DNA from 2 places in the Nonomuraea sp. C10 genome. Region 1 is predicted to be linked to the other one. Evidence: riboswitches for the same ligand, from Rfam matches in the RefSeq annotation. Region 1 holds a riboswitch; the other holds the start of a gene.
The links. Region 1 has a riboswitch for cyclic di-AMP ahead of FR742_RS16880 (D-alanyl-D-alanine carboxypeptidase family protein). Riboswitches for the same ligand answer to the same signal wherever they lie in the genome.
Positions count from the first base shown of each region.

Region 2: it holds a riboswitch for cyclic di-AMP, as region 1 does, so the genes downstream of both, FR742_RS04490 (D-alanyl-D-alanine carboxypeptidase family protein) here and FR742_RS16880 (D-alanyl-D-alanine carboxypeptidase family protein) in region 1, are expected to answer to the same signal.

Region 1 covers NZ_VPFF01000001.1:3,691,630-3,697,062, forward strand. The annotation lists gene FR742_RS16870 (LacI family DNA-binding transcriptional regulator) at 1-474, shown strand, start outside; gene FR742_RS16875 (DoxX family protein) at 496-870, opposite strand; gene FR742_RS16880 (D-alanyl-D-alanine carboxypeptidase family protein) at 976-1,860, opposite strand; cyclic di-AMP (ydaO/yuaA leader) riboswitch at 1,873-2,006, opposite strand; gene FR742_RS16885 (hypothetical protein) at 2,115-2,555, opposite strand; gene FR742_RS45225 (family 43 glycosylhydrolase) at 2,776-3,168, shown strand; gene FR742_RS16890 (family 43 glycosylhydrolase) at 3,165-3,830, shown strand; gene FR742_RS16895 (TetR/AcrR family transcriptional regulator) at 3,843-4,427, opposite strand; gene FR742_RS16900 (chlorophyllase/cutinase-like alpha/beta fold protein) at 4,573-5,433, shown strand, end outside.
Region 2 covers NZ_VPFF01000001.1:958,499-963,931, forward strand. The annotation lists gene FR742_RS04490 (D-alanyl-D-alanine carboxypeptidase family protein) at 229-1,134, opposite strand; cyclic di-AMP (ydaO/yuaA leader) riboswitch at 1,146-1,288, opposite strand; gene FR742_RS04495 (SDR family NAD(P)-dependent oxidoreductase) at 1,393-2,067, opposite strand; gene FR742_RS04500 (IclR family transcriptional regulator) at 2,201-2,977, shown strand; gene FR742_RS04505 (fumarylacetoacetate hydrolase family protein) at 2,990-3,838, shown strand; gene FR742_RS04510 (zinc-binding dehydrogenase) at 3,835-4,845, shown strand; gene FR742_RS04515 (DUF1838 family protein) at 4,984-5,433, shown strand, end outside.

The DNA.
Region 1 (5,433 bases):
CACCGGCGGATCGCCTTCGCCGGCGGGCCGTTCCCCGTCCGCCAGGTGGAGGACCGCCACCACGGCCTGGCCGGCGTGCTGGGCCCGGACAGCGAGCTGACCGTGATCCCGCTGCCGGACCTCACCGTCGCCACCGGCCGCCAGGCCGGCAAGGAGCTGGCCGGCCTGGCCCGCGAGGAGCGGCCCACCGCCGTGTTCTGCGCGAACGACCTGGTGGCGATGGGCGTGCTGCAGGAGCTCACCCAGCGCGGCCTGCGGGTCCCCGCCGACGTGGCGATTCTCGGGTACGACGACATCGACTTCGCCGCGGCGGCGGCCGTGCCGCTGTCGTCGATCCGCCAGCCGCGCGAGCAGCTGGGCCGCACCGCGGCGCTGATGCTGCTGGAGGAGGCCAACAGCCCCGGCGGCCACGAGCACCGTCACGTGGTCTTCCAGCCTGACCTGGTGGAGCGGGTCTCGACGGCGCACCCGTGAATCCCGGGCCGAGCTGTCACGTCAGAAGGCATGGGGGCCGAAGCGGCCCCAGGCCACGAACGCGGCCAGGACGAGCAGCACCACGTTGACGGCGATCGCCGGATGCTCCCCGCGCCGGCCGTGCGTGACCGCGGCGCCGATCATGACGATGACCAGCCCGGCCGCCGCCAGCGGGGTGAGGATCGGGACGACGCCGAACGTCGCCGGCAGGATCAGCCCGAGCGCGGCCAGCACCTCCAGCCCGCCGATGGCCTTGACCGCGCCGACGGAGAAGTCCTCCGTCCAGGCCAGGCCGGCGGCCGCGAGCCTCTCCTTGGGCTGCGCCAGCTTCATCAGCCCGGCCACACCGAACACGGCGGCCAGCAGGCCCGCGACGATCCACAGTGCGAGGTTCATGGGGGGTCCCGTTCTCACGCGGCTTGAAATGGTCAACAGGACCTTAGAGGGTGCGGCGGTCCGTCCGTACGAGCGGCCCTGGCCGGGCCGCTCGCACGGAGACCGCTATCGCTGTGCGGCCGCGGCGCCGGCCCAGCCGAGCAGGGCCTCGGCGGTCTGGAAGCGGCGGCTGGAGCTGGTCTCGCCGAGGAGGACGCCGACGAGCCGGCTGCCGCCCCGATCGGCGGCGAAGGCGAGCGTGTAACCGGCGGCGCGGGTGTAGCCGGTCTTGACGCCGAGCGCGCCGGAGGTGCCGAGCAGGCGGTTGGTGTTGCGCCACGAGTACGAACGGCGCTCGGAGGTCGCGGGGACGGTGTGGTACTGGGTCGAGGTGACCTTCTCCAGGGTCGGGTTCTCCAGCACCTTCTGGGCCAGGCGGACCTGGTCGCGGGCGGTGGAGTGGCCGCCGCCGCCGTAGGGCATGCCGTCCGCGTTGACGTACAGCGTGTCGTTCATGCCGAGTTGCCGGGCGGTGGCGTTCATCGCGGCCACGAACTCCTCGACGCCCGGCCCGTACGTGCGCGCGAGCGCGTGCGCGGCGTCGGCGCCGGAGGGCAGCATGAGCGCGTGCAGCATGTCCTCGACGGTCAGCGTGTCGCCGGCGCGCAGGTGGGCGACCGCGGCGCCGCCCCTGGCGGCGTAGCCGACGTCGGCGGTGGTGACCTCGACCTTGTCGGTGGGCTCGGCCCGCTGGAGCACCACGTACGCGGTCATCATCTTGGTGAGGCTGGCGACCGGCCTGCGCAGGTCGGCCTCCTTGCTGAAGTGGACCTGGCCGGTGGTGGCGTCGACCAGGTGGGCGGCCGTGGCCAGGACGGCGGGGGCGTGCGCGGCGTCGACGGGGGTGGCGACCGGCGGGGCGGCGTGGGCGGCGGTGCTGCCGGCGGTCAGCGCCGCGGCGGCGACGGCGAGGCCGATCAGCGCTCCGCCGAACCGGTGGGTGACGTTCATCTGGGGGCTTGCTCCTAGCTTCCATGCCGCCTACCGGGTTAGCTGACGGGTTCGGGCGTGGAAGTGCCCTACGGCGCGTGGTGCGCCGATTCACCCCAAGGGGAATGGGTCCCCGGCTCCGCGAACGGATTCGGCGGCCGTGCGCTCCCCGGGGGTGGGGCACGCACGGTCTGGGCAAATGAAGCCTCAACGTAATGCAATCTGACAAACGCCGCAACTCACCACAATTCGGATTTGACCGGCGCTATCGCCGGTCACGCTCCCGGCCGGACGACCATCAGCACGACCACGGCCGCCCAGACCAGGTTGTAGAAGCCGGCGAGCATGGACAGCGCGCGCAGCCGGCTCCCGTCGTCCGGGTCGCGCAGCGCGTCCCGCTGGCGCGGGTAGATCTGGGTGGCCAGCAGGACGGCCGCGACGCCGGTCAGCACCATCGAGGCGACGATCCAGAGCTCCCCCATCCGGCCCTGCGCGAGCGCCATCACGATGCCGACGGCGGGCACCACCAGACCGAACAGGCTGTAGCCGCGGGTGATGCGGTGCAGCGCGGCGGCCACGGACGGGCTGCGCTCGCCCTCGCCCGGTGGGCCCGCCACGGGGGCGTAGCGGGGAAACAGGCTCGCGGCCACGGCCGAGCCCCCGACGAACACGATGGCCGCCAGGACGTGCACGGACAGCAGGACGTGATCCCTCACGTTCGATCCTCCAACCTTCAGGGTTACTGAAGCTTAGCGGAAGCTTCAGGCACTCTGAAGGTTGTCCCACCTCCCAGCCAGCGGCGGAGGCGCCCTTGACGGTTGGGGTGTTGGCGTTAACACTTGGCACACGTCTCTCCACCAGCAAGTGAGCACGACGAAGCAACCAGTTGTGTTAGCGCTAACACAACCGGTCGACCCCACCCCCCAAGGAGTCCTCGTGTTGGCTTCCCTGCCGGGCACGGCGCGCCGGATCCTGACGCTCGCCGTCGTCACGATCGTCCTGTCAGCCCTGTTCACGACCGGCCGCGCCCAGGCGGCGCCCGGCCCGTCCTTCACCAACCCCGTCGTCCCGACGCCCAACAGCGCCGACCCGACGCTGGTCTTCCACAACGGCTTCTACTACTACGTCGCCACGACGTGGAACTCCGACGTGGTCATGCGCCGCTCGGCGACGATCGCCGGGCTGCGCAGCGCGCCCGAGCAGGTCGTCGTACGGACCGGCGGCAACACGATGTGGGCGCCGCACCTGGAGATGGTCGGCAGCCGCTGGTACCTGTACTACTCGGTGGAGCAGGGCAGCCTGCCCCCCTCGACGGCAACCTCTACATGACGTTCTCGGCGTTCGCGTCCGACGGCCTGCAGTCGCTGTTCATCGCGCCGATGTCGAACCCGTGGACGGCGAGCGCGTTCGGCAGGCGGATCTCGGCCCCGACCCTGGACTGGGAGCGTCAGAACGGCGCCGTCAACGAGGGCTCCTTCGCGCTGCAGCGGGGCGGCCGCACCTTCCTGACCTACTCGGCCAGCCACTGCAACGGCCCCAACTACAAGCTCGGCATGCTGGAGTACCGCGGCGGTGACCCGCTGTCGGCCGCGTCCTGGACCAAGTTCGCCAGCCCGATCTTCCAGCGCAACGACGCGAACGGCGTCTACGGCCCCGGCCACCACTCCTTCTTCACCTCGCCCGACGGCACCGAGACCTGGATCGCCTACCACGCCAACTCCTCGTCGAGCCAGGGCTGCGGCACCACCCGCACCACCCGGGTGCAGAAGATCTCCTGGAACGCCGACGGCACGCCCAACCTCGGCGTCCCCGTCTCGACCTCGACCGTGATCCCCGGCCCCTCGGGCGAGCCCACCCCTGCCACGGCGCGGATCCGCAACCGGCACAGCGGCCTCTGCCTGGACGACTACAACTGGGTGACCACGCTGGGCGCGGAGGTCCGCCAGTGGACCTGCAACGGCAACACCGCCCAGCAGTGGACCGTCTCCTGACCAGGAGAGGCCCTAGCCGAGGCGCAGCCCCGCGACGAGGAGCCCGGCCATGCGGCGGGCGTCGTAGCGGGGATCGCCGGCGCCGACGCAGAGGTTCCCGATGCCCCGCATGAGTTCGAGGGCGTCCTGGCCGGGGCGGATCTCGCCGGCGGCGGCCGCCGCTTCGAGCAACCGGGCGCACACGGGCACGAGCCGGTCGAGGAAGTAGGCGTGCAGGGCGTCGAAGCCGGCGTTGTCGGACTGCAGGACGGCGGCGAGCCCGTGCTTGGTGACCAGGAAGTCCACGAAGAGGTTGATCCAGCGCTCCAGGGCGGCGTACGGCGTGGCACTGGTCGCCAGCAGGGCCGGACCGGCCTCGGCGCAGGCTTCGACCTGGTGCCGGTAGACGGCGATGATCAGGTCCGCCCGCGTCGGGAAGTGACGGTAGATCGTGGCCGTGCCGACGCCCGCCTTGGCCGCGATGTCGCGTATCGGCGCGTCGACGCCCGACGTGACGAAGACTTCTCCGGCGGCGTCGAGCAGGTTCTTCTCGTTGCGCCGGGCGTCCGCCCGTTTGGGCCGGGCCGCGCGCCCCGCGCCCCGCTCGCCGTCGTTCATCGCGCCGTCCCTCCGGTGTTGCTAAACGGGACAGTGTCCCGTATCGTCAAACGGGACGCTGTCCCGTTTTCTTCATGATGCCAGAGCGGGCGCCCGCCGGCCAACCACGCCGGCCACTTCACCCACGAACGAGGAAGACCTTCCTATGAGCCGATCAGTCATCGCGCCCGCACACGCGGCCCAGGGCGCGCCCATCCCGGTCCTCTCGGCGCGGCCGGTGGTGCTGCCGGCCCCCGGCCGGGGTGAGGACCTCCAGGTGCGCGTGTCCGCGCCCGCCGCCGGGCGCGACCTGCCGATCATCGTCTTCTCGCACGGCTTCGGCTGGTCGATGGACGGGTACGACCCGCTGGCCGGCTTCTGGGCCGCCCACGGCTTCGCGGTGGTCCAGCCCACCCATCTCGACTCCAGGACGCTGAACCTTCCGCCCGACGATCCCCGTACACCGCTGATCTGGCGGTTCCGGGTCGAGGACCTGAAGCGCGTACTCGACCACCTCGACCTGGTCGAAGCCGCCGTCCCCGGCCTGAGCGGGCGTCTGGACCGGAGCCGCGTCGCCGTGGCCGGGCACTCCTGGGGCGCCCAGACGGCGAGCATGCTGCTGGGTGCGCGGATCGTCGACCCCGAAGGCGGGCCGGGGCAGGACCTGTCCGACCCCAGGGTCAAGGCGGGTGTGCTGCTCGCCGCGCCCGGCCGGGGCGGCGCCGACCTGACGCCGTTCGCCGCCGAGCACATGCCCTTCATGAACCCGGACTTCAGCCACATGACCACACCGGCCCTCGTGGTCGCGGGCGACCGGGACCAGTCCCATCTGAGCGTCCGGGGGCCGGACTGGTTCACCGACCCGTACACCTTGAGCCCGGGCGGCAAGAGCCTGCTCACGCTGTTCGGGGCCGAGCACGGGCTCGGCGGCATCGTCGGCCGCGACGTCACGGAGACGACGGACGAGAACCCCGAACGGGTCGCCCTGATCCAGCGGCTCACCACGGCCTACCTGCGCAGCGCGCTC
Region 2 (5,433 bases), 2.7 Mb from region 1:
CGCGCGCACCCCCGTCCCGGCACCGCGCCTCGGCGCTCAATCGTGTTCAGGTCAGCCGGCACCGGCTCCACCATCTCTTTCCTTTCGAAGCCGGGGCCTGGACCTGCGACCGGCGAGTAGGCGCGTGCCGGACAAACCGTCCGCACGCGCCGTTTTCGACGCTAGCCGATCGTGCGGCCCCGGCTGCCACCAGGCCACATCTTCCCAGGCAACAAGCAGGAAAGGGACCTATCGGTGGCCCGCGTGCCCCCAGTCCAGCAGAGCCTGCGCGGTCTGGAAGCGGCGGCCGGAGTCGGTCTCGCCGAGGATCACGCCGACCAGGCGGTTGCCGTCGCGCTCGCCGGCGAAGGCGAGCGTGTAGCCCGCGTCCCTGGTGTAGCCGGTCTTCACGCCGAGGGCGCCCGGCGCGGCGAGGAGGCGGTTGGTGTTCTTCCACGCGTACGAGCCGTGCTCGGACGTCGACTCCACGGCGTGGTACCGGGTCGAGGTGATCTTCTTGAGGGTCGGGTCATCCAGCGTCGCCTTGGCGAGCGTCGCTTGGTCGCGGGCGGTGGAGTGGCCGCCGCCCCGGTAGGGCATGCCGTCGGCGTTCACGTACACGGTGTCGGTCATGCCGAGCTTGCGGGCGGTGTCGTTCATCTCGGCGACGAACCCGGGCACGCCGGGGCCGTAGGCACGGGCGAGCGCGTGCGCGGCGTCGGCGCCGGACGGGAGCATCAGCCCGTACAGCAGGTTCTCGACGGTGAGGGTGTCGCCGGCGCGCAGGTGGGCCACCGAAGCGCCGCCCTGGCTGCCGTACTCGACGTCCTCGGCGGTGATCGTGACCTTGTCCGTCGGCTTGGCCTGCTTGAGCACGGTGTAGGCGGTCATCGCCTTGGTGAGGCTGGCGACCGGCCTGCGCAGGTCGGCCTCCTTGCTGAAGTGCACCTCGCCGCTCTTCGCGTCCATCAGGTACGCGGCGCTGCCGGCCACGGAGGGGGCGTTGGCGAGGGGCCGCTCGACGGCCGCGGCCGGAGTGGCGGCCTGGGCGGCGCCGGCGGCGGTGGTCATGGCGCCCGTGGCTACGGCGAGGCCGAGCAGGGCACTGCTGATCCGATGGCTGATCCGATGGCTGATCCGATGGGTGAGACGCATGAAGGGATTGCTCCTAGCTTCCATGCCGCCTACCGGGTTAGCTGACGGGTTCGGGCGTGGAAGTGCCCTACGGCGCGAGATCGGGCGCCGATTCACCCCGGAATGAGAGTGGGTCCCCGGCTCCGCCGGATGGCGGATTAGGCGGCCGCGCGAAGGCGCGGTCCGGGCAGAACACAGCGGTCGCATGGCGGACCCCGCTGCTGCAAGCCTCAAACGTAGCAAAAAGGAATAAAACGGTCAAATGTTCGCCTATGAAGCTCAGTACGTGGCGCGTCCCCCGCTGATGTCGTACACGGCGCCGGTGGAGAAGCTGACCTTGTCGGAGGCCAGCCAGGCGATCAGTTCGGCGACCTCCTCGGGGCGGCCGACGCGGCGCATCGGGATGAGCCCGGTGATGTGCGCCAGCGCCTCCGGGCCGGTGTCGGCGTTCATCGGGGTCTCGATGACGGCCGGGGCGATCACGTTGGCCAGCACGCCGCTGGTGGCGAGTTCCTTGCCGAGCGACTTGGTCAGCGCGATGACGGCGGCCTTCGAGGCGGAGTACGGCGCCATGTTGGGGTTGCCGTCCTTGCCGGCCATGCTGGCGATGTTGACGACGCGGCCCCACCCGCGCTCGCGCATGCCGGGCACGAAGGCGCGGCAGGTGTGGAAGGTGCCGTCGACGTTGACCTCGAAGGTGCGCCGCCAGCCGTCGAGCGGGAGCTGCCAGAGCGGGGCGTTGGGGCCGACGATCCCGGCGGAGTTGACCAGGATGTCGACCGGGCCGATCTCGTCGGCGGCGGCCTGGACGGCGGCGGCGTCGGTGACGTCCACGACCAGGTCCGCGCCGTCGGCGATGTCGAGGGTGACGACCCGGACGCCGTCGGCTTCCAGGCGGACGGCGGCGGCTCTGCCCAGGCCGCTGACCCCGCCGGTGATGAGAGCGGTGCGCATGTCTCTTTCCAATAGTTGGAATCGATAACACATGAGTGGAACTGTCTGTGAGGCTAACCGGCTCCCGCCACCCGGGGAAGCCTTCTCCGCGAGCAACTTCCGTTTCCTGGAACGACGGTCTAACGTACGGAATATGCCCGAATGGACGGAGGAGCAGCGGCTCGTAGGCTCCGATCGCGTGCTGGCGGTGCTCGCGGAGCTGGCCCGTCACCCCGACGGGGTGGGGCTGGAGGAGATGGCGCGGGCGGTGGACAGCTCGAAGCCGACGGTGCATCGGGCGCTGGCCTCGCTGCGCCGGGCCGGGTTCGCCAGCCGGCACGGACACGGCCGCTACGTGCTCGGCGACGAGTTCCTGCGCATGGCCTTCGCCCACCACGAGGCCCGCCCCGACCACGTCCGCGTGACCCCGATCCTTGAGGCGCTGTGCGACCGGTACGGCGAGACGGTGCACTACGCGGTGCTCGACGGCCCCTGGGTCGTCTACCGCTCCAAGCTCGACCCGCCGTCCGGGGCGGTCCGGCTGAGCTCCGTCGTGGGCGGCCGCAATCCGGCCCACTGCACCGGCGTGGGAAAGATGCTGCTGGCCGCCGCCCTGCCCGACGAGGACGCGGTGCGCGCCTGGGTGGGCGACCGGACGCTGGAGCGGCCCACCGGCCGCTCCATCGGCACGGCCGGGGAGCTGCACGCCGAGCTGGTACGGGTCCGCAGACAGGGCTATGCCGTCGACGACCAGGAGAACGAGCCGGGCGTCAACTGTCTCGCGGTCCCGGCCTACCTGACCTCGCCCACCGTGCCCAGCGGCGCGATCAGCATCAGCGGCCTCGCCTACCGCACCCCCGTGCGGGCGCTCGTGGACGACCTGCCCGCCATCCTCGCCATCGTCTCCGGCGATCGGCCCCCTTCCAGCTAACGGAGAAGACACGTGCAGCTCATGCGCATCGGCGCGCCAGGCGCCGAGAAGCCCGTCGTCCGCGTGGACGAGACCCACTACATCGACGTCTCCGACGTCACCCCCGACTTCGACGAGCGGTTCTTCGCCCGGGGCGGCGCCGCCCTGCTCGCCGACCGGGTCGCGACAGGTCAGCCCCGCGCGTTCGCCGGCGAGCGCGTCGGCGCCCCGATCGCCAGGCCGCACCAGATCCTCTGCATCGGCCTCAACTACAGCGACCACGCCGCCGAGACCGGCCAGGCCGTCCCCGACGAGCCGATCCTGTTCACCAAGTCACCCAACACCCTCGTCGGGCCGTACGACGACGTGCGCATCCCGCGCGGCTCCACCAAGACCGACTGGGAGGTCGAGCTCGGCATCGTCATCGGCAGGCGCACCTCCTACCTCGACTCGGTGGAGGAGGCCCGCGACGCCATCGCCGGCTACTGCGTGGTCAACGACGTCAGCGAGCGCGCCTTCCAGATGGAGCGCGGCGGCCAGTGGAGCAAGGGCAAGTCCGCCGAGACCTTCAACCCGGCCGGTCCCTGGCTCGTCACCCCTGACGAGATCGCCGACGTCACGAACCTCGGCATGTGGCTGACGGTCAACGGCGTGCGCCGCCAGACCGGCACCACCAAGACGATGATCTTCGACCCGTACGTCATCGTGCACCACCTGAGCCAGTTCATGGTGCTGGAACCGGGGGACCTGATCAACACCGGCACCCCGCCCGGCGTCGGCATGGGCCAGAACCCGCCCGTCTGGCTCCGGCCCGGCGACGTGATGGAGCTCGGCATCGACGGCCTGGGCAGCCAGCGCCAGAAGGTGATCGGCCCCCGGTGACGCGGGCGCTGGTGCTGACCGGCCCGGGGGAGGCGGAGGTCCAGGAGGTCGAGCCGCCGGTCGCCGCGCCCGGGGAGGTGGTGGTGGACGTCGAAAGGGCCGGCGTGTGCGGCACCGACGTCGAGCTGTTCACCGGCCACATGAGCTACCTGAGCACCGGCCGGTCCCGTTACCCGTTACGGCCGGGCCACGAGTGGTGCGGGCGCGTCACCGCCATCGGCGAGGGCGTGGACCCCGCCTGGCTCGGCCGCCGCGTCACCGGCGACACCATGCTCGGCTGCGGCCACTGCGCCCGCTGCCGCGCCGGCCGCCACCACGTGTGCGCCGAACTGGCCGAGATCGGCATCAGCCGGGGCCGCCCCGGCGCGCTGGCCGAACAAGTCGCCGTGCCCGTCACCGCCCTGCACCGGCTGCCGGACACCGTGGACCCCGCGCTCGGCGCCCTCGTCGAACCCGGCGGCAACGCGCTGCGGGCCGTCCGCGGCGCCGCCCTGGATCCGGGCGAGCGGCTGCTGGTCCTGGGCACGGGCACGATCGGCCTGCTGGCGGCGCTGTTCGCCCGCGCCCGAGGCGTCGAGGTCCACCTGATGGGCCGCGACGACGAGGGCCTGCGCCTGGCCGCGGACCTCGGCTTCACCGGCACCTGGACCAGGGCGTCGCTGCCCGCGCTGCCCTGGCACGCCGTCATCGACGCCTCCAACGCGCCCGGACTGCCCGCACTCGCGCTCGACCTCGTCGAACCCGCCGGCCGCCTCGTCTACATCGGCCTGGCCCGGACCCCGTCCACCCTCGACACCCGCGACCTCGTACTCAAGGACGTCACCGCCGTCGGCATCCTGGGCGGCTCGGCCGGTCTGGCCGGCGCGATCGCCGCCTACGCCGACGGCTCGGTGGACGCCCGCCCGCTGGTCGCGGCCACGGTCGGCCTCGCCGAGACGGCCGGCGTCCTCGCCGGCCGCCGTCCCGGAGGCGCCGGTCCGAAGATCCACATCGACCCCCGGCGCTGACGCCGCCTGGACAACCCTTCGCTCGGCATGATCACATATGGCGCTGTTCGCTTGCGTCTCCAAGTGAAAGGCGTTCACGTGTTAAAACGAAGCGTTACGGGGTTCTTAGCCCTTGTCGTCCTGGTCCTCGGTACCGGCATGCCGGGCGCGGCGGCGGACGGCGGCGCCCCCACAGACCCCGGGCCCGTCTACAAGACGGTCACCGACAAGAGCGCGAAGCTCTCCCTCCAGACGTTCGGACGCCCGGACGGGAAGGACATGGTCTTCCGGATCTCCGGCTCGGTGTACGCGAACATCGAGGGCAACAGCCTGGACCCGGAGCTGCGCCACGGCCAGAAGCTCTTCAACATCGAGGGCTACAACATCCGGCGGCTGTACCGGGTCCCCGGGACGACCCAGCTCTACCAGCTCTCCCGCGAGATCGTCTTCTACACCGACCCGGCCGACCCGAAGCACGTCGTGCGCACGTGGAAGAACCCGGTCGACGGCAAGACGTATCCCGTCGTCCCCATCAACAACGACACGGTCAACTTCGGCCCGTTCCCGATCACTTCCTCCTACGTTGGCCCGCCGCTGCAGCGCCTGCAC